Regions from separate parts of the Rossellomorea sp. FS2 genome, predicted to be linked through region 2. Evidence: riboswitches for the same ligand, from Rfam matches in the RefSeq annotation. Region 2 holds a riboswitch; each other region holds the start of a gene.
What was found. A riboswitch is a leader RNA that binds a small molecule or an ion and turns the genes downstream of it on or off. The one in region 2 is predicted to bind S-adenosylmethionine.
Positions count from the first base shown of each region.

Region 1: it holds a riboswitch for S-adenosylmethionine, as region 2 does, so the genes downstream of both, ACNA6I_RS14800 (M20 metallopeptidase family protein) here and mtnK (S-methyl-5-thioribose kinase) in region 2, are expected to answer to the same signal.
Region 3: it holds a riboswitch for S-adenosylmethionine, as region 2 does, so the genes downstream of both, ACNA6I_RS12925 (methionine ABC transporter ATP-binding protein) here and mtnK (S-methyl-5-thioribose kinase) in region 2, are expected to answer to the same signal.

Region 1 is NZ_JBLRVS010000004.1:730,574-738,729, reverse strand. Features, by position in the region: gene ACNA6I_RS14850 (isochorismatase family protein) at 1-43, opposite strand, end outside; gene ACNA6I_RS14845 (Lrp/AsnC family transcriptional regulator) at 195-629, shown strand; gene ACNA6I_RS14840 (hypothetical protein) at 629-775, shown strand; gene ACNA6I_RS14835 (DUF4181 domain-containing protein) at 787-1,179, shown strand; gene ACNA6I_RS14830 (DUF4181 domain-containing protein) at 1,192-1,587, shown strand; gene ACNA6I_RS14825 (DUF4181 domain-containing protein) at 1,628-2,035, shown strand; gene ACNA6I_RS14820 (DUF4181 domain-containing protein) at 2,238-2,648, shown strand; gene ACNA6I_RS14815 (iron-containing alcohol dehydrogenase) at 2,689-3,864, opposite strand; gene ACNA6I_RS14810 (DUF523 domain-containing protein) at 4,075-4,533, shown strand; gene ACNA6I_RS14805 (DUF2785 domain-containing protein) at 4,708-5,547, shown strand; SAM riboswitch class I at 5,559-5,655, shown strand; gene ACNA6I_RS14800 (M20 metallopeptidase family protein) at 5,713-6,879, shown strand; gene ACNA6I_RS14795 (hypothetical protein) at 6,907-7,323, shown strand; gene ACNA6I_RS14790 (ATP-binding protein) at 7,841-8,156, opposite strand, start outside.
Region 2 is NZ_JBLRVS010000001.1:1,585,396-1,593,551, reverse strand. Features, by position in the region: gene ACNA6I_RS08310 (acyltransferase family protein) at 1-121, opposite strand, end outside; gene ACNA6I_RS08305 (PAS domain S-box protein) at 280-2,430, shown strand; gene ACNA6I_RS08300 (methylated-DNA--[protein]-cysteine S-methyltransferase) at 2,446-2,913, shown strand; gene ACNA6I_RS08295 (metalloregulator ArsR/SmtB family transcription factor) at 3,147-3,734, shown strand; gene mtnA (S-methyl-5-thioribose-1-phosphate isomerase) at 3,788-4,831, opposite strand; gene mtnK (S-methyl-5-thioribose kinase) at 4,850-6,028, opposite strand; SAM riboswitch class I at 6,128-6,274, opposite strand; gene ACNA6I_RS08280 (carbon-nitrogen family hydrolase) at 6,385-7,167, opposite strand; gene ACNA6I_RS08275 (pyridoxal phosphate-dependent aminotransferase) at 7,288-8,156, shown strand, end outside.
Region 3 is NZ_JBLRVS010000004.1:426,610-434,765, reverse strand. Features, by position in the region: gene ACNA6I_RS12935 (MetQ/NlpA family ABC transporter substrate-binding protein) at 1-391, opposite strand, end outside; gene ACNA6I_RS12930 (methionine ABC transporter permease) at 406-1,056, opposite strand; gene ACNA6I_RS12925 (methionine ABC transporter ATP-binding protein) at 1,046-2,077, opposite strand; SAM riboswitch class I at 2,168-2,273, opposite strand; SAM riboswitch class I at 2,358-2,461, opposite strand; gene ACNA6I_RS12920 (iron-hydroxamate ABC transporter substrate-binding protein) at 2,945-3,853, shown strand; gene ACNA6I_RS12915 (hypothetical protein) at 3,867-4,286, opposite strand; gene ACNA6I_RS12910 (hypothetical protein) at 4,341-4,580, opposite strand; gene ACNA6I_RS12905 (hypothetical protein) at 4,597-4,983, opposite strand; gene ACNA6I_RS12900 (nitroreductase) at 5,316-5,858, shown strand; gene ACNA6I_RS12895 (hypothetical protein) at 5,961-6,152, shown strand; gene ACNA6I_RS12890 (MBL fold metallo-hydrolase) at 6,383-7,045, shown strand; gene ACNA6I_RS12885 (YwqH-like family protein) at 7,356-7,724, shown strand; gene ACNA6I_RS12880 (LXG domain-containing protein) at 7,765-8,156, shown strand, end outside.

The sequences.
Region 1 (8,156 bases), on a different contig from region 2:
CTCCCTCATCGATCTTCTTCTCACACGCTAAACAATGTTCCATGTTCCATCACTCCTTTTCTTTGATTCTAGTATTCAGTTTATTGGAAAAAGATAGGCGGAACTATGCTATCATGAAGGAAAATACGTCGGAACGCCGTAAAAACGACGGAAGAAGTGGCGATCGGACTTAAAAGATAAGGTGGGATCGAATCATGGACGAAATCAATCGTCAGATCATGGAAGAACTGCAGCAGGACGGGCGGCTGTCGATGACCGAACTCGGTAGGCGGGTGTCGCTGTCGGTACCGGCGGTGAAGGAGAGGGTGATGCGCCTTGAGGAGCAGGGCGTCATCACGGGATATCATGCAAAGGTCGATCCTGACCGGGTAGGCAAGACCGTCAAGGCGTTCATCCTTATGAAGACCCATCGCTGCAAAGCGTTCCGCTCCTTTTGCAGGGAGCACGCCGATGTGATGGAATGCCACCGGCTTACAGGGGAATACAGTTACCTCGTGAAGCTGGTCACGGGAACCAATGCAGAACTCGAAGATTTCATCGATGCTGCCATGGAATACGGCGAGCCCTATACGATGATGAATCTGTCATCCCCAGTTCCCGGGAAGCCGCTTACGGTCGGTGAAGTGTGATGGCATTTCTACTCGGATTTGTCATTTGTTTTGCCATAAGTGGGACGTTGAATATGCTGCTCAACATGCGACGGGGAGTGGACTGGGGCGTGTCGGTGTTTGTGAGCCTGCTGGCTGCAACGGCTATAGGGGTTTTTCTGGGGTAGGAGGAGAGAGAATGAACGGAATACTGTTTTTTGTTGCGTTTATCGCACTGTACTTTATAGGCTCAATTATTCTGTCAAAGATCCTGAGAAGGAAGTTGCGTCTAGGTAAGCGGACGCGCGAACATCATAATGAAAACCATCGTCGATGGGATAAGCGAGTCAGAGTGATGTTACTCGTCCTGTTGTTGATCCTATTGGGTGTCTGTTATTATCACGATTTCAGTCCTATGTACGTGTATATTTCATCGGTAATCGGCCTTCTTTTTCAAGAGTTGTTCCAGGCGTTTATGGATTGGAGGTATTCCGAGAAGCGCAACGAATACGTACGGGCACTGATCGAAACAGGGTATATGGCTCTCGGCCTGACCTTTTTCTTTACGGTTCTATCTACAAGCTTCATGTAAGGAGTGTTACAAATGGAAAACGGTACAAGGATGCTCATTGTCCTTGGCGTATTCATAGCAACTTATATCCTTTTGGAATGGGTATTGGGTAAATGGCTTAAGATTGAAAAAAAGAAGAAGGGGTATCACAACGAACAGCATAAGGATTGGGAAATCAAAACAAGTGGTGTGTTGATGTTCATCATTCTGATCAGTTTTATGATGTCTGTGGATGGTGGGATGATGCGAGATGTGCTGCCTTACGTCTTCATCGTCTGTATCATCCTTCAGAACACATTACGGGTGTACTGGGAATGGAAATATTCTGATGGGAGTAAAGAGTATATCCGTATGATCATTACCATGAGCTATATGGTAGTATTCTTTATCACGGCATTCGCCACGAACTTTTACTGGGCGGTTCGCTAGATCGTGAAGAACGATCCATCAAAGGGAGAAGGGGAAAGATATGACTACATGGATCTGGCTTATCGTCATATTGGGAGTGTTTTTAGGGGTGTATTATCTTCTGCAATGGGCGTTGGGAAAATGGCTTCATCTTGGTAAGAGGCGGCATTACCGGACCTATCATAATGAAACGCATAAAAAGTGGGATGTGAGGATGCGTTTGGTATCTGCGTTGATTATTGTAGTGGGTTACTTGTGGGTTATGGATAATGGCTTCATTGGGTCCTATTGGAACGTCCATTTTCTCACGCTCGGTAGTGGGGTGATCCTTCAAGAGCTATGCAGAGCCTATATGGAATGGAAATACTCAGAGCAGCGAAGGGAATATATCCGGGTGCTGGCATCAACAGGGTATGTACTGGTATTCCTGTTCATAAGTTACGTCACCAACCTCTTCGGGCTGGTATGAAGGCTATGGAAGCTGTCGGACATGTACTCTTTTTCAATACCGTTCATCAACCTTGAGCCATAACGGGTCTCGGCTAATTTGACGGGTGCCGTGGCGAGGCAAGGGGCAGGCGAATATACATGGATGGAGTTTCACTGCTCATCCATTTTGGTAGGATGCTTCTTGGTTGAGCTCATCATGTGTTGATCAAGGAGGCTGTTCGATGGCGAGTATGGCTTTGGTACTGCTCGTGTTGTTCGTATTTGCGGCGCTGTACATGGTGTTACAGTGGGCGCTGGGGAAATGGCTCCATCTCGAGAATCGGAGGAAGTTTCCCACTTTTTACAACGAGACGCACTGGAAATGGCATAGGATAATGTGCTGGGTCAGCTTGGGTATTCTCATGTCCTCGTTCATATGGGTGATGATCCTTCGGGGCGGTGATGAGTCGTTATGGTTCGTGCTGCTGTTTGCGATTTTTGCGGGCATTACGATTCCTGAGTTGTGTCGCGCGTATATGGAATGGAAGTATTCCGAGCAACGAAAGGAATATATCCGCGTACTGCTGAGCGTAGCGTATTTGCTATCCTTCATGATGATCCTGTACGTCACGGATTTTTTCTGGATTTCCTGACAAAAAGCCCTGTCCACACGAGGACAGGGCTTTCGTTGTTTTATAGGGAAGCCTTCAGGATGGAGAGGATGTCTTCTTTTCCGAGTTTCTTGAAGTTACCGAAGCCTCCGTACTCCATTTCGCGGGCGGCGATGCCGGCGATTTCGTCGAGGCGGTCGTCACCGATGTTGTAGTCGGCGAGTCGGGATGGTGCTCCGAGGCTGGTCCAGAACGCGCTCAGTTTCTCGACACCTTCAAGGGCGATATCTTTGTCGCTGCGTCCTTCCGTCTCGATATCGAACATGCTGAGCATGAGGCGCTTCATGCGGACCGGATCATGGTCGATGACGTGGCGCATCCAGTTCGGGAACAGGATTGCCAGTCCGCCGGCATGAGGGATGTCATATACAGCCGAGACGGCGTGCTCGATCGTATGGGACGCCCAGTCGCCGAAGTAGCCCATTTGAAGGGTACCGTTCAGGGCGATGGTACCTGAGTACAGGATCGTTTCGCGGTTCTCGTAGCTCTCGAGGTCGTCAAGGAGTTTCGGCGCTGTTTCGATCACAGTCTGAAGGACCGAATAGCATAGATTGTCCTGGAGCGGCGTGTTCGCTACATTGTGGAAGTACTGTTCGAACACGTGGCTCATCATGTCCACCATGCCATAGATCGTCTGGTCGCGTGGAACCGACATCGTATTGACCGGATCAAGGATGGAGAAGGCAGGGTGAGTCACGACAGGGCTGCCCCATACATACTTCTCGTTCGTCTCCCAGTTTGTGATGACAGAGTCCGGGTTCATTTCAGATCCGGTTGCGGCAAGGGTCAGCACGGTCCCGAACGGAAGGGCATCCTGAGCGATGACCTGCTTATTGATGATGTCCCAGACGTCGCCGTCATACTTTGCACCCGCAGCGATGGCTTTCGTGCAGTCAATGACGCTGCCTCCGCCGACAGCGAGCATGAAGTCGATGTTGTCCTCACGGCAGATGTCGATCCCTATCCTGACCGTGGATAGACGCGGGTTCGGTTCGACCCCTGCAAGCTCGGAAACGTTCACGTCAAGGTTCTTCAAGATGTCCAGCACCTGATCATACAGGCCGTTGCGCTTGATGCTTCCGCCTCCGTATACAAGCAGGACGTTCTTTCCGTACTGGGGGATCAAGTCCGTCAATGCATTGACCTGATCTTTCCCGAAGATCAGTTTCGTTGGATTATGGTACATAAAGTTTTCCATATTGTCATCCTCCTCTGAGTTGTCGTTAAAGAATCAAAGGTGCAAGTATAACGCGGGTCGGAAGGTTTAGCAAGTGAAGGGGCATGTCGATTCCGCACCCATCATGAGACATTATGACTGATATTGGCAAAAGTTTTATTTTTGTTGTACAAAGGTTGAAAATTTGAAATAATAAGAATTGAATAGTTGTTCATAAGGGGGCGTTCAGGCATGCTGGTGGTAAGCGCATGTCTCGCAGGCATGAAGGTACGGTACAACGGAACGGATTGCCTCGAAGACGTGATCGGAGAGATGGTCAGGTCGGGTAAGGCCGTCACGGTCTGCCCTGAGATTCTGGGTGGATTCCAAACCCCGCGTGAGCCTGCCGAGATCCAAGGTGGCACTGGTGAGGACGTACTGGATGGTACGGCGCGTGTCGTGGACCGTTCCGGAGCGGATGTGACGGAGCATTATATTGCCGGAGCAATCGAGACCCTCGCCATCTGCCGGAAGATGGGGGCGACGGACATCGTCTTGAAGGAAAACAGTCCTTCCTGTGGCAGCTCCATGATCTACAATGGGGATTTTTCCGGAGAGAAGATCCCGGGGGAAGGTGTTACGACCGCACTTTTAAAAAGGAATGGAATCAAGGTTTGGTCGGAAGAGGATGCTGTGAATGAATTTGTGTGAATTTTCCATCGTTCTGCTAAACACCTGTGATGATTAGCCGATGAATAATAGTAATGGCACATACAGACGCGGAACAGTTTCAACGGAACATGTCCTGGGTATTGTATGGAAAGATAAGTAGAGAGAGAACAGTCCTTCGACTGCAATACAATCACAAAGGGGCAAGAGAATCGAATGAGCGATGTAACAGGTCAAACCTTCTTACCTGAAGCGGAGTTGAAGTCACTCCTGCAACAAGGGGATGTCGAAGAAGGGAAACAACTGGACGTACTACTGGCCATGGTGGAGCATATCGGGACACCGGATCCCGTACTCCGAGACAAATTGATTTACACCACCTTTTACCGATTGATCATTGAGGAAGACAGACTCCATACCGAAGTCCTGAAGGATCTCCTCGACCTTTCCATGGATCATCTTCTTATGAAGGGGATCGGTGAGGAAGGGACGGATTCCGTCTTCACGCGCGCCTTCACGACCCTCCTCATGGCACTCGTCCTTGGACGGGACAAAGAGGCCGATTTCTTATCAGAGGATAAGATCCAGGAAGCAGCCGATATCACGGTGGAGTACCTGGAGCAGGAACAGGACGTGCGCGGCTTCGTCGAGGAAAAGGGATGGGCACACAGCGTCGCCCACGCAGCCGATATGGTGGATGAGCTCGTGCTGAACCCGAAAGTGGATCAGGATATGTTCCCGGTCCTGCTGAAAGCACTATGGGAAAAGGTGTTGGTGTCACACCATGCCTATATCCATGATGAAGATGAACGGCTCGTCGTCCCGATCCTCCAGATGATCTGGCAGGGGATGGACGAGAGGGAAGTCATAACGCTGGTGGAAAAACTTCCGGAAATGCTTGAGAAGCAGAAAGCCGAACTTGAGGAAGAGGCCTACTGGACCCTGTTTTTCAATGTGAAGACCTTCTCAAAAACCTTCTATATGAAACTGGAAGTCTACCCGACCCTTTCAAAGCTGAGGGATGCGATCGACCGGGTCCTGAAAGAACTCAACTGAATAGTGCAATGCTCTTATGAAGAGAGGCGGAGGGACTGGCCCCATGAAGCCTCGGCAACCGGATCCACGGTGCCAAATCCAGCAGACAGTGCGTCTGAACGATAAGAGGCTGATGAAAGAGGCCTCTTGGAGAGGTCTTTTTTTATGAAGAGAAGGAGGAAGAGCATGACGAGACAAGAGATGTATACAGAACTTGAAGGAAACTTTGAAGAAACACGAAGCTGGAGGAGGCATCTCCACGAAAATCCGGAGCTATCCTTCCAGGAAACCGAAACCGCCCGCTTCATCGAAGGGAAGCTGCGTGAGTTCGGCCTTGAGGTGAAGACCGGTATCGGCGGCAACGGCATCACCGGTACCCTCCGCGGGGCGAAGCCGGGTAAGACGATCGCCTTCCGGGCCGACTTCGATGCCTTGCCGATCACGGATGAAAAAGATGCACCGTACAAATCCAAGAATCCCGGGGTGATGCACGCATGTGGCCATGACGGGCATACGTCCGCCCTGTTGTCTGTTGCCAAGGTGCTGAGTCAATATGGACAAGCCCTCAACGGCACACTCATCTTCCTCTTCCAGCCGGCAGAAGAAACCCCGCCGGGCGGAGCCAAATTCATGGTTGAAGAAGGCGTGCTTGAAGGAGTGGACCACGTATTCGGAGCCCATCTTGCATCGGATTTGCCACTCGGGTCTTACGGCGTCGGAGAAGGCTTCCGCATGGCAGCCGTCGATAAGTTCGCCATTCACATCAATGGCCTCGGAGGTCACGGCGCAAGGCCGCACACGACGATCGATCCACTCGTGATCGGCACGACCGTCGTCAACGCCCTCCAGCAGATCGTGAGCAGGAAGGTCGATCCCCTGAAATCCGCCGTCGTCACCATCGGCATCTTCAAAGCCGGCACCGCCTTCAACGTCATCCCCGACAACGTCACCATCGAAGGCACAGTGCGTACGTTCGAAGGCGAAGTGCGCGACCAGGTCCAGGAAGAGATCCATTCGATTGTCGCCGGCATCACATCCGGATTCAAGGCGACGCACAGCATCGACTATCTGCGTGGCTACCCGGCCCTCTATAACCATCCGGAGGAAACGGAAATTGCCCGTCGCCTCTTCGCTGATCTTGGACCTGTGGCCGAGTCAGAGCCGACCATGGGCGCTGAAGACTTCGCCTATTACCTTCAGGAAAAGCCTGGTACCTTCTTCCGAGTCGGATCCCGGACGGATGACCTGGCAACCCAGTACTCCCATCACCACCCGCGCTTCGACATCGACGAACGCGCACTCGTTCACACGGGCAAAGCCTTCATCAAACTGGCCGAGCACTACGTTTTTTAACTTAACAGTAGAATAGGAGATACATAGATGACAACCTACAAAATCACGATGATGGACGCCTACGCCATCGAATCGCTCCGCGAAAAAGGCATCACCAACGAGGTACTGCTTGCGGCCGCAGCAAGTGGAGATACAACGCGACTGTTGGAAGCCGATCCAGAAGGGAACTTCGATGCTTTGCTTAAACTCGCCGAGGATCGGGACGCGCTGGAAAGCATCCTGAATGATGGCTACCAGATCAAATTCGTCACCTACAACGGCCTTCGTAACCTTCTTCGCATGAAATTCCGCAAGCCGTTTACCGACTTGGACAACGGGATTGAAGGGCTGCACCTCAGCGTGGAAGAGCTGATTCAGCTGAAGAAGCTGCTCTCAAGCAACTGGGTGCTGAAGGCGGAAGAAGTGGATGATGGGTATGTGGCCAGAGTGACGTATATCGAATAGGTGCATGGTGACGGTTCCGGTGCTTCATTTTTTTATGAAGCGGCCGGGGCTTTTTTTGTTTGGAAGATGGGTGGCGGTTTGTGGTGTGTTGGACAGGGGGCAGGCGCGGGAGTTGGTAATAAACGTCGAGAGTCGGGAGTAACGTTCCAGAGTTGAATGTAAAAAGCTAGAGTTGAAAATAAAAAAATCTGTCCAAAAAAAGTTGGAAGTAAAATCTCGAAAGTTGATAATAAATTTCTTAAAGTTGATAGAAAAAGTTTAAAAGTCGGTAGAAAATGGTGGTGGAATGATATAATTGGATATATAAGGAATTAAAAAATGAAGAAAGTATGCCATTTCATCCTGTTTTCCCGAAAATGTGACCACACAAGACCCGTCCAGAACCAAAACCACCTAACATGAAGGGATTTTGACCATGAAAAAGGTATGAAAGCCATAGTAAAGACGATCCCCCTAGCTATAAACGTTGGAATCGTCTAAAAAATATTTAGTGAAAAATATAAAATTATTATAGTAATTACTTAACAAATAATCCTTTTACTTTATCTTTTAATGTCATTGGAGTAGGTTGCTCAAAGACTTTTATTGAAAGCCTACCGATGATATTAGTTAATTCATTTTCAAATTCAATTGTATTGTCATCTGTTTTAGTGTAAGCGTGGATGTACTCATGCACGAGAGTACCTGAAAAAGATTCCAGGCTCTTAAGTTGGCTTCGTTTAATAATTATCCTTTTACTAGATGGTTCCCATAATCCTAAGGCGTCCCCTCCTGTGTACTGATCCGGTCTCATGGTTTCGGATATGACAACTTCCTTAACAGGACTTTTGCGT
Region 2 (8,156 bases):
TTTTATAAAGGGAAAGGATGACCGGATCCTTTTCGATATACGACCTGATGATGTGACCGAATACGACAAGGAAGATCAGGATGAATTTAGCATTATCAAAATATGAATCACGCTGTTTCATAGGCTCACCAACTTTAACGATTTCATTGTTTCATTCATTCTTTCCCTAGGATACTATGGGTAAAACCTTCATTTCATTGTTAATTATCGCCAAGGGGTTGTGAACATATGCAGACTGTATTACTAAAGTCGTCTTTAATGAAGCAGGGGGATGTAGAAATGACTAACGGCAGTAAACTTGATTTGGAAGTATTGAAGGAAGAATGTCATCCGATCGATAAGGAAATCTGCTCAGCATCACCACTTCCCATGCTGGTGATCAATGAGGAGCTGAAGATCAATTATGCGAATCGGCAAGCATGTGCCACCCTCGCCTCCACGATGGAAGACCTTATCGGGAAGCTTTTCAGCACGTATTTCTCGTCTGTTCCCGCTCCCATCGTATCTCATTATAAGGAAGTGATGGAGACGGGGAAATCCCTTGAAGATGATACGCTCATGAATACGAAGGGTAATAAGATCCTCCATGTGGAGCTGATCCTCAAAAAATCGACCATTTCTCCTAATGCCTACCTTTACTTCAAAGATGTCACGAAGCTGAAGGAAAAGGAGCGGAAGGATCATATGAATGTCCATCTGCTGTCGAATATCTTCCAGAATGCTTCAGAAGGGATCGTGCTGTTCGATATCGATGGGAATATCAGCGATGTGAATCCGGCCTTCTGCATCCAGGTGGGCATGGATAAGAACGATATAACAAAACGGAACATCAGCTGGTTTGTTCCTGAAAATGCACATTACAAGATCGATAAGATCAAGGAGCTCATCGTTGAACATAAGAAGGCAAGGGGAGAGATCCCGATCCGCAAATCTCACAGCATCTCCATTGTGGAATTCACCACGAGTCCGTATGTTCATCACAAGCTCCATATGGCGATCCTGAGGGATGTGACAGAAAAGAGGCAAATGGAGATCCAGTTGAAGCGGAATGAGGAGCTTTTCAAAGGGTTGTTCGAAGAGGCGATCGATGCCATCGTCCTGTGGGATCAGGATGGACGGGTACTGAAAGCCAATACATCCGCCCTGAAAATTTTTGAATGCTCCCTGTCGGAACTCCTGTCCAAAAGGATCAAGGATTTCGTCTATCCCCTTGAAGTGCAAAAGTTCGATCTCCTCATGGAGCAACTCACGATTTCAGGTGCTGTAAGGGATGAAGTGTTATTTCTCATGCCCAATAATCAGCTCAAACATCTTGAATTCACATCCAAGCTCCATTCGGTCGACGGGTACAATATGACCATCTTCCGGAATGTGAGTGAACGATATCAGATGGAAAAAGAGCTCCGGGAAAGTGAAGAACGCTTCCGGAAGATTTTTGAGGGGTCACTGGATGGAATGCTACTGACCAACCACAATTATGTTGTAGTTGACTCGAATCCCGAAGTGAGCGAAATTTTGGATGCACCGAAGGAACACCTGATCGGTAAAGATGTACGTGAAATATTAAATATTGACCCCGAGGAAGACAAATATGCAGGATATCTCCGTCAATTGAAGGAAGAAGGACAGGCTACCTACCAGAAGTCCCTGTATCAGAAAGGGAGACTGCAGCATGTAGAACTGTCATCGAAGTACAACCTCCTCTCAAACTTGAATCTGACCATTATCAGGGATATTACCGAACAAGTCGAGATGCAGGAACAGCTGCGGAAAAGTGATACCTTGAGCGTGGTGGGGGAGCTTGCCGCAGGGATCGCCCATGAAATCCGCAACCCGATGACAGCATTGAAAGGGTTCATTCAGCTTCTCGAAAACAGCATCGGTCATGAACATGAAATGTACTTCAACGTGATCACATCGGAATTTCAGCGCATCGAATCCATCATCACCGATTTCCTTGTGCTGGCGAAACCACAGGCCATCCAGTATCAGGAAACAAATCTCATCAAGATCATGAAAGACACGGTGGATCTGCTCAACGCACAGGCGGTGATGCACAATGTACAGTACCGTGAGCAGTATCAGGAGGGACTTCCGTGCATCATTGCCGAACCGAACCAATTGAAGCAGGTGTTCATCAATATCATCAAGAATGCCATTGAGGTCATGACGCAGGGTGGCTTCATCTCGATTGCCATCAATGAAACCGACAGTGACATGATCCATATCGAGATCAAGGATGAAGGAAGCGGGATCTCCAAGGATAAAATCAAAAAGCTAGGTGAACCGTTTTATACGACAAAGGAACGAGGCACTGGACTCGGCCTTATGGTAAGCTTTAATATTATCAAGGAGCACAAAGGGACGGTAGAGGTTGAAAGTCAGGTTGGCAGGGGCACGACCTTCCATATCTATCTCCCGAAAATCTGAGGGAGGGATCGGGCAATGAAACCCATCCATAACACGATCGATTCACCGGTCGGTCCGTTGAAGATCACAGCAGATGATAAATGCCTCATCTCCATTGAATTTACTGAAGGAAAACCAGATGAAGGTTTGCAACACCATATAATAGAGGAAACAAGTTCGCAGCTCTTGGAATACTTCAAAGGGGAGCGAAAATCATTCAATCTCCCCCTGAGGTTGGAAGGGACCCCGTTTCAACAGGAGGTATGGGCCTCCCTACAGGAAATCCCCTATGGAAAGACCGCTTCTTATCAAGAGGTGGCAGAAAAAATTCAGCGTCCCAAGGCGGTCAGGGCGCTTGGACAGGCAAATAAAGCGAATCGGTTTCCCATTGTCATTCCATGTCACAGAGTCATCGGGAAGAACAAGCAGCTGACAGGTTATGCGGGGAAACAAGTGGATAAAAAATCAGTCCTTTTGGAGTTGGAAAAAGAATTCAGCCATTGAGGGCATCCAAACGCCCCACCCATAAACAGCGCACTGTATTTCACATTGAAATCGTCAGTGCGTTTTTTTGTGCGCATGAATGGAGGAACTAGTGGAGGTTGCCAGTAGGGAATATAACATTTTATTTGACTGGAAAATGGGCAAAAGAATAGATATAAATCATTGAACATTTAGTGTTTTTAGATTATTATCTAAATAGATGGATGTCTAATTAGAGAAGGAAGTGAATCTACTTGCAACTGAATAAGCAGGTCGAGTTTCATAAGACGCTGGGCGATCCCACGAGACTCAAAATCATCTATCTCTTATCAGAAGGGCCGCTTCATGTTGGGGCGGTGGCCGGAAAACTCGGTTTGACGGCGCCGACCATTTCACATCATTTATCACGACTGAAGGATTGTAACCTCGTGTATTCGAGAAGGGAAAAGAATACGGTCTATTACCATCTTAATATCAAGGTCCTGTTGCATCACGGGAAGGTGTTACAGCAGTTTGCAGAGGGAACAAAGGGGGAGGAACGGAATATGGATCAACGGGTAAAGGAGAAACAAAAGGTATTGAACGCCTTCATCGGGAAGGATGGGAAGGTCAGCCAGCTTCCGGCACAGCAAAAGAAACGATTGTATCTTCTGGAGCATTTTGTGGAAGCCCTGGAGGTTGGCAGGAAATACGAAGAAAAGGAAATCAATGAATACATCAAACGTTTCCATGATGATTATGCGACAGTGAGAAGGGAGTTCATCATCCATCAGTTCATGTTCAGGGAAAACAGCATATATGAACGGAACCCAAAGGAAATGTGGGCAAGTCTCAAACAGTAGGAAAACAGCACAAAAGCCAAGAACCTACGTTCTTGGCTTTTGTCATGCCTTTACTACAGTGTGGCGGCAATGCTCTGTTTGAAGTCGGGATAAAGGATTCCATTTTCGGTGATGATGGCTGAAATCAGTTCATGGGGCGTCACATCGAAAGCAGGATTGAAGACGGGAACGCCTTCAGGAGCGATGACGCTCTCGCCTAATGTAGTCACTTCAATCGATGACCGCTCCTCGATCTCGACGTCATCTCCAGTGTCGATCGTCAGGTCAAACGTCGAAGAAGGGGCAGCAACATAGAAAGGGATCCCAAAATGTTTGCAAAGGATGGCTAACGATGAGGTACCGATTTTATTGGCCGTGTCCCCGTTTGCCGCAACGCGGTCTGCTCCGACGATGACCGCTTCGATGCCTTTTGTCTTCATCGTATGGGCAGCCATATTATCCGTAATGAGCGTGACATCGACGCCTGATTGCTGGAGCTCCCACGCCGTGAGCCTGGCTCCTTGGAGGACTGGTCTGGTTTCGCAGGCGAATACCTGGAAATTCCGGTCTTTTTCACGCCCGAGATGGAACGGCGCCAGGGCGGTTCCATATTTGCTTGTAGCAATGGATCCCGCATTGCAGATGGTCATTACTTTCGTGGTGCCCTGAAGGAGTTCAAGTCCATTCTCTCCGATCCTCCGGCACATATCCTCATCCTCCGCGTGAATCTGTATGGCCGTATGAAGAAGGTCGGTCTTGGCTTCATTGACCGTGGCAGCCTGATGCAGTTCCCGTTCGAGGCGCTCGAGAGCCCATGAAAGGTTCACCGCTGTTGGGCGGGAGGAAAGAAGATAGGCCTTATCCTTCCTGAACAATGCCTTGAACTCGTCAAGTGAATCCGTTTCATAACCGCCTGCAGCCTGGGCGAGCCCGTATGCCGCCGTGATCCCTATGGCAGGCGCTCCCCTCACTTTCAAGGTAATGATGGCATCGTAGTAATCCTTTATGGTTGAGAGATGGACATACTCCACTGCTCCAGGGAGTTTTTGCTGGTCCAGAATGATCAGGTGGTCTTCATGCCACTCCAATGAAGTAGGTATGGTAAGTTGTGGTGTCATGGCTATCAGAAAGCTCCTTTAAATGAGTTTATCGAGTAGATCCTGTATGGTACGGATGCGTTGGCGCTCCAAAATGCATTCCCTTCCGAGGGCAAGGCATCTCTTTTTATACAAGACCCGTTTTCCTTCGTCCTGGACCGAGTCAAGATCCTCCACGTGAGCGAGGCCGATCGTTCTCCGGATCAGCTCGCAACCGAGGAAACCGATCGCATCTGTAAAGCTTTTTTCAAGTACGTACTCGAGGTATCCGTCAATTTTGGTGTAAGCATCTTCACTTTGATCCCAAAAATGCGAAAAGGTTGATTCGAATACCTTCCAAGTCGTTTCAATATGAAGTAAGATTTCATTCTTCTTCGACGTTTCTTCCCTGACGATCGCCTGGAAGATGAGATTTGCCAGGAACTGTCCGATATCGAAACCGATGGGACCGTAAAAGGCAAATTCCGGGTCGATGACCTTGGTTTTCTGTGCGCTTGCAAAAATACTCCCGGTATGAAGGTCACCGTGGAGAAGGGCTTCCCCTTCGGTCAAAAAGGATCTTTTCAGTTTTGCGACTTCCAGTTTCAGGGCCAGGTCATCCCAAAGATTCCGGACCTCTTCTTCAAGGGCCTCTTCAAATTCGTTCGTTTCACTATTGAAGAACGGATCGGTGAAGACAAGGTCCTCTGTGATCTTGCACAATTCAGGATTTGAGAACTCCTTTACATATCCTTTCTTCTTGAAAGGATGGAGTGCGTAGTCAGATGTGAAGAAAAGCGTCGCTCCGAGAAATTCCCCGATGTCCTTCGAAAGGGCAGGATAGATTTCCCCTTTGTTGAGTCCTTTCCTGGCGATTTCAAGATGGCTCAAGTCTTCCATGACCGTGATCGCAAGCTCTTCATCGGAATGATAGACTTCAGGGACAAGGCGCTCTGCCAGTGAACGCTGGAGTTTCAGTGCCTGGGCTTCGATCCTCGCCCGGTCAAGTGTCAACGGCCAGCTTTCGCCTACGACCTTTGCGTATGGAAGGGCCTGTTTGATGATGATGCTCTTACCTGTTTCGCTGCTAACGATGCGGAAGACGTAATTGAGATTACCGTCTCCGATCTCTTCGCAGGTCAATAGTTCAGATGGGTCAAACAGGGAAAGATCTTTGGCCAGTCCTATAGCCGATTCGATTGTCAGGGAACGATAGTTTTTCAATTGGGTGATTGCCATGGGGGATGTCCTCCTTGAAATGGTTTAACAGGAGGCTTTTCAGGTGGAATGAGAAAAGCCTCTTCCTGTGTGAAAGAGGCTTGAAGAATACTTCGTCGCCTCTTATCTCTCAGAATGGAATCATTCTGTTGGAATTAGCACCGTGCCCTGGTCAGGCGCATCGATCTGCGCCCCGTCTTTCAACGGTATTACGGTCGGTTGCTGGGCTTCATAGGGCCAAATCCCTCAGCCAGCTCTTGATAAGAGTTGCATATTTAATTTGTTCTGAAAATTACCATTTGATTGACATCATACCACCTAGCGTTTTTTAGTGTCAATCCTTTTTTGAAAAGATATCCTGATCGATTTTCGCCTCATCAACGGTAAAAGTCCGGGAGACGGTCGTCGAATATCGGGATTTGCTTCCTTACTTCATCGACCGTATCAAGGTTGACGACGGCTGTCACGAGTTCTTCTTGGAGTGACCCTTCTGCGAGGATTTCTCCCCACGGGTCGATAATCAATGAGGATCCCCCGAACGTATTGTCCGGATCAGAGCCTACGCGGTTGCATGCGGCAACATAGCATTGATTCTCAATGGCACGCGCACGGAGAAGGATCTTCCAATGGTCGATCCTCTGTACCGGCCATTCTGCACTCACGAACAAGATCTTTGCCCCTGAGAGAACATGCTTACGCACCCATTCCGGGAAGCGGATATCATAACAGATGAGGCCTGCCATCTGCTCACCGGATAGGGTGAATAGGCCGTTATCTTTTCCTGGCAGGAGGTAGTGATGTTCATCCATCAATTTGAACAGATGGAGCTTTGAATAGCCTTTGATGAAGGTCCCTTCGGAATCGATCACGATCAATCGATTATCGATTCCCGAATCCGTTTTATTTGCAACTGATCCTCCGATGACGTTTATCCGATACTGTTTTGCAAGACGTGAGAGGAAGGCGATCGTCTTCTCACTGTTCTCATCAGCTATTTCCTCTATCCTCTTAAGGTCATAGCCCGTTGTCCAAAGTTCGGGGAAGACAAGGATGTCGCATTGTTCCCTATCTGCTTTCACGAACCATTTCTCTGCTTCTGTGTAGTTGGTTTCAGGGTCTCCATACCGGATGTCCATTTGTGCGAGTCCGATCTTAGTCATATGATCAGCACCTTTCGGAGGTAATTGTAAGATTTTACTTTACATTCGTTATTTTCCGTTATATCATTTGTAGCTAGAATTTGAAAGTGAAGAATATTTGAACATTCAGAAGGTGAAGAGATGAAAACATTCCCATTTGCGGATCGCCTCGATTCGCTCCCAAAGCAATTTTTCGCTGAATTGACCTCCAACGTGCAACGGGTTATGAACGAAGGCCATGATGTCATAAACCTAGGGCAGGGTAACCCTGACAGGCCCACGCCTGAACATATCGTGGAGAGTTTGAAGGCTGCGGCCGAAAACCCATTGAATCATCGCTATTCTCCTTTCAGGGGGATGTCCTCTTTCAAAGAGGCGGTAGCGCTTTTCTATAAAAGGGAATACGGGGTGGAACTGGATCCTGACAAAGAAGTAGCCATTCTCTTCGGGGGGAAGGCGGGTCTCGTGGAGATCCCGCAGTGCCTGGTGAATCCGGGTGAATCCGTGCTGGTTCCGGACCCGGGGTATCCTGATTATCTATCCGGGGTGGCACTTGCAGAAGCGGAGATGAAGCTGATGCCGCTGCTTGAGGAAAATGATTTTCTCCCCGATTACAGCCGGTTGAGTGAAGCAGAACTCGACGGATCCAAGCTTATGTTCCTGAATTATCCGAATAACCCCACGGGAGCAGTAGCCACGCCAGCCTTTTTTGAGGAAACGGTAAAATTGGCAAGTAGCCATGATATCTGTGTGGTACACGATTTTGCCTATGGGGCAATCGGCTTTGAAGGCAAGCGTCCCAATAGCTTCCTTGAAACAGATGGAGCTAAGGATGTCGGCATTGAAATCTATACTCTTTCCAAAACGTACAATATGGCGGGATGGCGTGTAGGATTTGCCGTCGGGAACGAGAGTGTGATTGAAGCCATCAATCTCATGCAGGATCATATGTATGTAAGCCTCTTTGGTGCCATTCAGGAAGCAGCGGTGACCGCGCTCCTCGGACCGCA
Region 3 (8,156 bases), on a different contig from region 2:
CGGCGATCTTGGCGCCATCCGGGATGTCGTCTACTGATTTATATTTCTCGGAGTAAAGGCCGAGGGGAGCGATGACGGTTGTTCCGATCGGCGTGAGATCGAGGTCATGCTCTTTCTTGAATTCGTTGAAGTAGGAAATCGTTTGGAATGCGTTGGCATCAAGCTCGCCTTCTTCAAGGGCCAAGTTCGGTTGGACGTAGTCGGAGAAGCGGACGATTTCAATATCGATGCCTTCCTTCTTCGCTTTCTTGGCGACGAAGTCCCAGATGCGGTTATCGGAACCGCTGACGCCGATCTTGACCTTCGTTTCGTCTTTGCTGGCGCTTGAGCTGCAGCCTACAGCAAACCCGCCGATTAGTAGAATGAGTGATAGAATGATCCATTTCTTCATGTTGTATCTCCTCGCTATCTTCTTCTGATTTTTTTCGATACGAAATTACCGGATGATTGCAGTCCCTGTACAAGGACGATGAGTATGGCGACGGTGATGACCATGACCCAGGTGTCAAAGCGCTGGTAGCCGTAGGTGATGGCGAGATCCCCGAGTCCGCCTCCGCCGATGGCGCCTGCCATGGCCGATGCCCCGACGAGTCCGACGGTGGCGATGGTGAGGCTGAGGACGAGGGAGCTGAGCGCTTCCGGGACGAGGAAGCGGAAGATGATCTGGGTGGATGTCGCCCCCATGGATTCCGCCGCCTCGATGACGCCTTTGTCGACTTCAAGGAGGGAGTTCTCAATCAATCGTGCAATATACGGTCCTGCATAGAAGACCAGTGGCACGACGGCCGCGGCCGTTCCGATCGATGTTCCCACAATCAAACGTGTGAGAGGGACGATCGCCACCATCAGGATGATGAACGGGACGGAACGGAAGATGTTCACGACCCCGTTCAGGATGGTGAATATAAAGGCATTCTCCCATAGATGACCCTTCCTCGTGATGACGAGGAGTACCCCGAGGGGCAGCCCGATCACGGTGGAGAAGAGGAGGGAGAAGCCGGTCATGACCAATGTTTCAATGAGTGCATCGATGATCTGCTGTGAATCAACTAGCATGTGGTGCGACCTCCTTCACGGTGACGTTTTCTCCGTTCATGACAAGCAGTGCACGGTTGATTTCGCTCTCGGAGCCGATGAGCTCGACGATGAGATGACCGAATGGTGTGCCCTGCAGCTCCGTAATATTTCCGAACAGCACGTTTACATCGAGGTCGAAGCGCTTCGCCACCTGGGACAGAAGCGGCTGACCTGATGAGGCGCCGACGAAGCGGATCTTGTAGATCCGTCCCGGTGCGTTTTCCTTCTGCACAAGCTCGAGGACCGATTCCGGGATGGAATCGTTCAGCACGGAGCTCACGAAGTTTGCCGCCGTCTCGGTCTGAGGGGAGGAGAAGACGTCGAATACGGATCCGGACTCGATGATCTTCCCGCCTTCGATGACCGCCACCCGGTCGCACACTTCCCGGATCACCGACATCTCATGGGTGATCATGAGGATCGTGATGTTGTACTCACGGTTGATCTTTTTCAGCAGCTTCAGGATCGAGCCCGTCGTCTGGGGATCGAGGGCCGATGTCGCCTCGTCGCACAGAAGGATCGACGGCTGCGTGGCAAGGGCACGGGCGATGCCGACGCGCTGCTTCTGACCGCCTGATAATTGATCTGGGTACTGGTTCGCTTTATCTTCAAGACCGACGAAGCTCAGCAGCTCTGTCACCCGCTTTTGGATCTCAGCCTTGGATTGCTTCGCGAGGATGAGGGGCATCGCCACATTGGCGAAGACCGTCTTGGAGTTCAGGAGGTTGAAGTGCTGGAACACCATCCCGATCTTCCGCTTCACCTCGCGCACGTCTTTCGGTGAAAGGGCCATGAGATCCTGGCCATCTACGATCACCTTCCCCGAGCTCAATCGCTCCAATCGGTTCACGGTGCGGATCAGCGTACTTTTCCCGGCGCCGCTGAATCCGATCACCCCGCATATTTCCCCCTGCTCAACCCGGAGGTCGATACCGTCGAGGGCGCGGACTTCCTTTCCGCCGCTGTCATACACTTTCGTGGCTCCTTTGAATTCAATCATGTTCGTCATGCCTCCTGGTGATTAAAATAAAAACCCTCTTCCCGAGGTCTCGAGAAGAGGGCATGGATTCACACGGAATCAATGGTTCCCTTCTCATCTCCCAGGCATGTTGCCTGCTGGAATTGGCACAGTACTTTGTGGAAAGTCTGCTGCCGAAGCGTCATCGGGCCAGTCCCTCAGCTTCTCTGGATAAGAAATTATGAAATTCAGGGTAAACAAAAGGCCCCTTCCTGAGACAGGAAGAGGCCGGAGATCCATAAGGAAAGAAAGATCCGTACTCTTCTCATCTCTCAGGCATCCGCCTGTTGGAGTTGGCACAGTGCTCAAGTGAGCCCGCTGCCGAGGTATCAAAGGGCCAAATCCCTCCACCTCTCGTGATAAGAAGTTCAATTTGTTTAACGTGAGCCTTATTCTACGCCGGACTTTTTCCTGCGTCAACACCCTCTGGCAGAAATGAGACTGGCTGGAAGAAGTGGAAATGGGGTGAAAATAGGTCCTTAGATACATATGTTATGTCGTGAAAACCCTTTATTTCGATTGGGTTTATCGGAAAAATGATTCTAACTCCTTAAAAATATATTTTTTTCGAAAATGGCGTTAAAGATAATAGTGTCCGTTCCATTTCGCTGCGATGGCTCGCTTTCCGCGGGGCGTGCGGTGAGCCGCATCGGCTGCGCCTGCTGGGTCTCACCTGCCCGCCATTCCCGCAGGAGTCGAGCCATCTCCGCTTCATTTCACTCATCTTTTCGAAGGGAGACCATAGCGCCTTTGTTAAATATGGGAAATAGTGATTGACATCTAGCCTCCTCCCCCGTAAAGTTATAATTGAAAATGATTCTCATTATCAAGAAACGAAAGGGGAACCACATGAAAAAAGCACCGTTCTTTACCATATTGATGGTCTGTCTGCTCTTGGCGGCGTGCAGCAGCGGAGAAACAAAAACGGATTCGTCCGAGGAGGAATCATCGACATTTACATATGAATCAGAGCAGGGACCGGTGGAGGTGCCGAAAGAGCCGAAGCGGATCGTCGCCCTCACCAATGGTCCGAATGTGATTTCCCTCGAAGGGAAGCTCGTCGGAATCGATGAGTGGACTGAGATGAACCCGCTCTTCACCGACAAGCTGAAAGATGTGGAAGTGGTGGGTGACGATCAGCTCGAGAAGATCATCGAGCTCGACCCGGACTTGATCATTGCCGGAAGTCAGACGAAGAACCTCGATAAGATGAAAGAGATTGCGCCGACCGTCGCTTTCACATGGGGGAAATTGAATTACATCGATCAACAGATCGAGATCGGCAAGCTGTTGAATAAGGAGAAAGAAGCGAAGGAATGGGCGGATGACTTCCAGGAGCGTGCCGCGACGATCGGGGAGGAGATCCGCAAGAAGATCGGCGACGACGCCACGGTATCCGTCATTGAAACCGGGCAAAAGGAACTCTATGTCTTCGGAAACAATTATGCCCGTGGTTCTGAGATTTTGTATCAGGCCATGAAGCTCAACATGCCGGAAGCCGTGAAGGATAACGCCTTGGAAACGGGTATTCACGTCATCTCGCCGGAAGCGGTAGGCGACTTCACCGGAGATTACCTCGTCCTGAGCAAGAATCCCGATGTGGACAATTCGTTCATGGAGACCGACACGTGGAAGAACATCCCGGCGGTGAAAAACGGTCATGTCATCGAGATCAACAGTAAGGAATCGACGTACAGTGATCCCGTGACGCTCGAGCATCTCTTGAAGGCATTCGAGGATGGTTTTTTAGGAGAGTAAGGGGCGGCGGGGGTCAATCCGTGACCCCTGCCGATTCCGGACGAAGAAAATGAAGCATGAAAGCGCCAAGGCCCAGCAACACCTGGCCAATACTGGCGATCAAGAGCTGTACCGATGGTAAGTACCATTCTCCCACGGATAGGGTGGCACCGATCGTCGCAATGAAAAGCAGGGCGCCCATGAACAGGGTCGAGAAGAAAATCTGCCGGTCATACCGGATGAACCCTCTGATTGCTACGACCGCATTGCCCAGTCCGAAAACGATCATGCCCACAATCGCCATAGCCATCCAGCTGTCAAAAGGCAGATCTCCTGCCCACTCTGGTGGGAAGGCCGCAAAGATCCCTTTACCTGACATCATGGAACCACCGAGATAAAAAGCACCCACGCTCAGGGCCGCATTGTACACATTCATAATGGTTTTCTTCAACATAAAGCATTCTCCTTTGTGAGAGACTCGCCACCGAAGGGAGTCTCTTTTTTTATGTTAAGGCATGGATGAAACCGTCCACTCGATCAATCCGGTCAAGAGGACCAGGAAGACCATGAAGGAACTGGAGACAATGATCGCCATATGGTTTGTTTTCGAATAGAGGACGAATCCTCCGGCGATCAAGAGGAGCCAGGCGACGATCCCGGCGAGTGAAAACAGGGCAGGCGAGTTGGCAATCCATAGGATCGTAATGATCAGGTGGAGTGCCACGAGCACCCAGGCAAAAAGTTTCATGCGGGTCAACGCTCCTTTACATACTGGTAACAAAATTGATGAAGACCACGAACATCAAGGTGACACCCGACAATGCGCCCACGGGGAAGGCAAAGCTCTTATTATGCCTTAGTTCATAAAGGCTGGCAGTCAGTCCTGCTGCGCATAGCACACCCCATATAGGATTGAAGATGGCCTCGGCCACTTCGTCGGAAAACCATTCATAGCCGCTTGAAAGCCAGAAAATCCAGTGAAGGACCAGGAGGCTCAAAACAATATAGGATAATTTCCTAGGAGGCCTGGTGTTTGTCTTCCTCACCATGAGCGCTGTCATGATGGAACCAAATACGATCAATCCAATCACCAACAAAAAAATAATTGTAAATCCGATGATGTCCACGTCCATTCCGATGAATTTGTACATGTAGAATCTTGGTAAATGATTTCTATGACATGATTGTATCGGATTATTTATTGTAAAACAATAAAAAGTTTTTCTTTTTCAATAATAATTTGTTGTTTACTCCGAATGTGGTCACCAAGAACAGGCAGCATGTGATATGAACCCACTATCTATGTCCGCTTATTGTGTGAGGAACACCTTATGCGGACATGGAGAGAAACTTTCGGTACGATCCAAAGGATACGCAGCATTTTTTTACTCATAAGGGGACTCCTTTCCTATAGAAAGATTGCAATTGAGAGTGAGAATTGTTATCATTTAGATGAGAGATAAGCAGATAAGGAGATACAATCATGACAAACATAGCTAAAACGATTCGCGAACGCCGCTCCATAAAAGCCGGCTACATTGATAAAGAAGTCACACAGGAAACGGTACTGAGCCTATTGGAGGATGCCGTCTGGGCACCGAATCACGGACTCCGTGAGCCGTGGCGATTCATCTTCGTACCGGCGGATGAGAAGGAAGGATTCGTAGAGGATCTCGTGAAAACCTTCCCGCCCGATATGAGGGAGAACCGCCGCAACTACTTCAGCCAGCCTGCGGCGATCCTTGTCGTCGTCATGACCGAAGACCCCCGTCAGAAGCAGTGGGACGAGAACTTCGGAGCCATCGGTGCCATGATCCAAAACTTCCAGCTCCTCGCCTGGGAACAGCAGCTCGGAGTTGTGTGGAAAACGAATCCTCATATTTATGATCCGAAGGTCCATGAATTGCTCGGCGTCGAAAAGGGCGAGAAAATCGCCGGATTCCTGCACCTCGGCTACTTTGATGAGGTTCCGCCGGCGAAGAAGAGGACACCGATTGAAGACAAGTTTTCCGTTTACGGGAAATGATGATGGAGAAGGGCTCACCGGAGTCCTTCTTTTTTTCTGGGATGAATAAGACAATCCGCATCCGTCATATCCTTTGAAAAAAACAGGTGTGTGATCATAGGGATGAAAGCTAAGCATCAAGTGATCTTCTGCGCCATCCACAGTTCGAGCATCAAGAGATTCCTTCTCCTGGACTGCCTGGCGGGGACTGGTTTTTATTATCTGGGAAAAGTGCTGTCATCAAGTGCGTACGTTGGAGTGGCAGCTAGTGTCATTTGTACCGAGGGCATCAAACGATTGCTTCGAAGTAGATAAAAAGGCCAACGATTTGAGTGGATCTCAGATTGTTGGCCTTTTGTTTATAGTTTTTTGAATAAAAGCAGCTCACCGGATGAAATGAGTCCGATCGCCAAGAAGCATAAGAACACGTGGGACGAGGCTTCGTTGCTCGGTCCTTTATTCATGCAGGTGGATTGGTTGAGTATTCTTTAATGGGTGGGGTAGAGTGAATATGAAGAGAATGATCTGTAGAAAGGATGCTTACCATGAATGTTATTCAATTGTCTCCGCATGTCTATAAGTGCGTCTTTTCCATCAATGTCTCCGTGGAGATCCCGGTCAATGTGTGGCTGGTGAAAGATGGGGAGGATGTGTACATCATCGATACGGGCGTCGAATCCCATGTGGATGAACAAATCAAAGCGGCCGAATCACTCGGCACCCCTAAGGCAGTCCTGCTGACCCATGGGCACAGCGACCACATCAAAGGGGCCGGTGAGTGGCTGAAGGCGTACGACATCCCCATCTATGCCCATGAGGTGGAACTGCCCTTCATCAACGGGGAAAAGCCCTACCCGAATAAGCAGGCGCCTGAACAGAATGCAGTCGCAGGTATCGTGAAGCCGCTGACGGATGACATCCTTGCCACCATTCCCGTCAGTGCCTACTTGACACCGGGTCATGCTCCGGGACATGTCGTCTACTACCATGAAGAGGACAAGGTGCTCATGACAGGGGACCTCTTTATCACCAGCAGGGAAGACCTGCATCCCCCGATCCGGAAATTCAGTGTCGATATGAACGAAAACATCGACAGCGGCGCCATCATCGACGACCTCAAGCCCGCATTGATCAGCTCATCCCATGGTGAGGAGATCGAGTATCATGAAGATCTGTATAAGAAATATGTGCTTCGATATAGGGATTAACGACAGAGAACCTTCTTCCGGTTGATTGGGAGGAGGTTTTTTTATTTTTATATGCCTATTATGCGAACGGAATTCAATTTCAGGGGTGAATTCCATATCAATAATGTGCTAGATTCTAGTGCCAGGCTTTTTATTACTAGTAAAACCCAATAAATGTTTATTTAGGTATAAAATATGGTAAAGAACAAAGATGATATTGGGAAAAAAGTACTGTCAATGCATCCTAAGTTGAGTTGAATTTCCTATTACCTCAGACTATACCATTTGGTACCATTTAGCATAGGGAGAAATTGTCTATTTATGAAAGGGGATGAATCTTCTGTCCTATTTATCTTTGTTACAGCAACAGGTTGCACAAAAACGTGAACAGCTTAGGCGACTCCAGTCGACCATCAGGGAATTGGATGATACCCAAAGTGAATTTATACATAGTCAGAAAAGAGTGGATGATCCCGAATTATCACCGGCAGTGTGGAAAGGGAACCTTGCAAACGAATTCAGTGACATTCGGGAGAACATGATGACGAGCTATAGGGATATGGCTCAAAATCAATTAAGTGAATCGATACAACTAATGGAAAGTAAATGTCAATCGCTTCAATACGAAATCAATTCTTTGGAAGCAGACATCACGCGTGAAAAAGCGGATCTTGAACGGAAGCGCAATGAAAAAAAGTGAGAGTACTGATAGCTAAACAAATGGGCTGGGAGTGATGAGGGTGAAGGTACTGGATGCGAGTGCTCTTCATGAAGGTATTGAAAAGCAGAGCAGTAAGTTTAAAGAACAGCAAGAAAGCATTGAAAAGCTAAAAAGTGAAATTGATAATCTCGTCAACTTAAATGACGCATTCAAAGGAGAAGCAGGAGATTCCATCCGTGCCTTCTATAAAGATTTTCACGGAAAGTTCTTAACTTACTATACTTCGACTCTTGAAAATTATGTGAAAGTATTAAAAAATGTTAAAGAGGCCACAACGGAATTGGAATCTGATCCATCCGGGTATATTAGTGAATCATTCCTATCGAATGACCTTACCAATGGTCTGGACAATGGAAGGAATTTAACCGTCGGATTAGTGAACGATGCCAATTCATCCATAAGCAGTGTCAA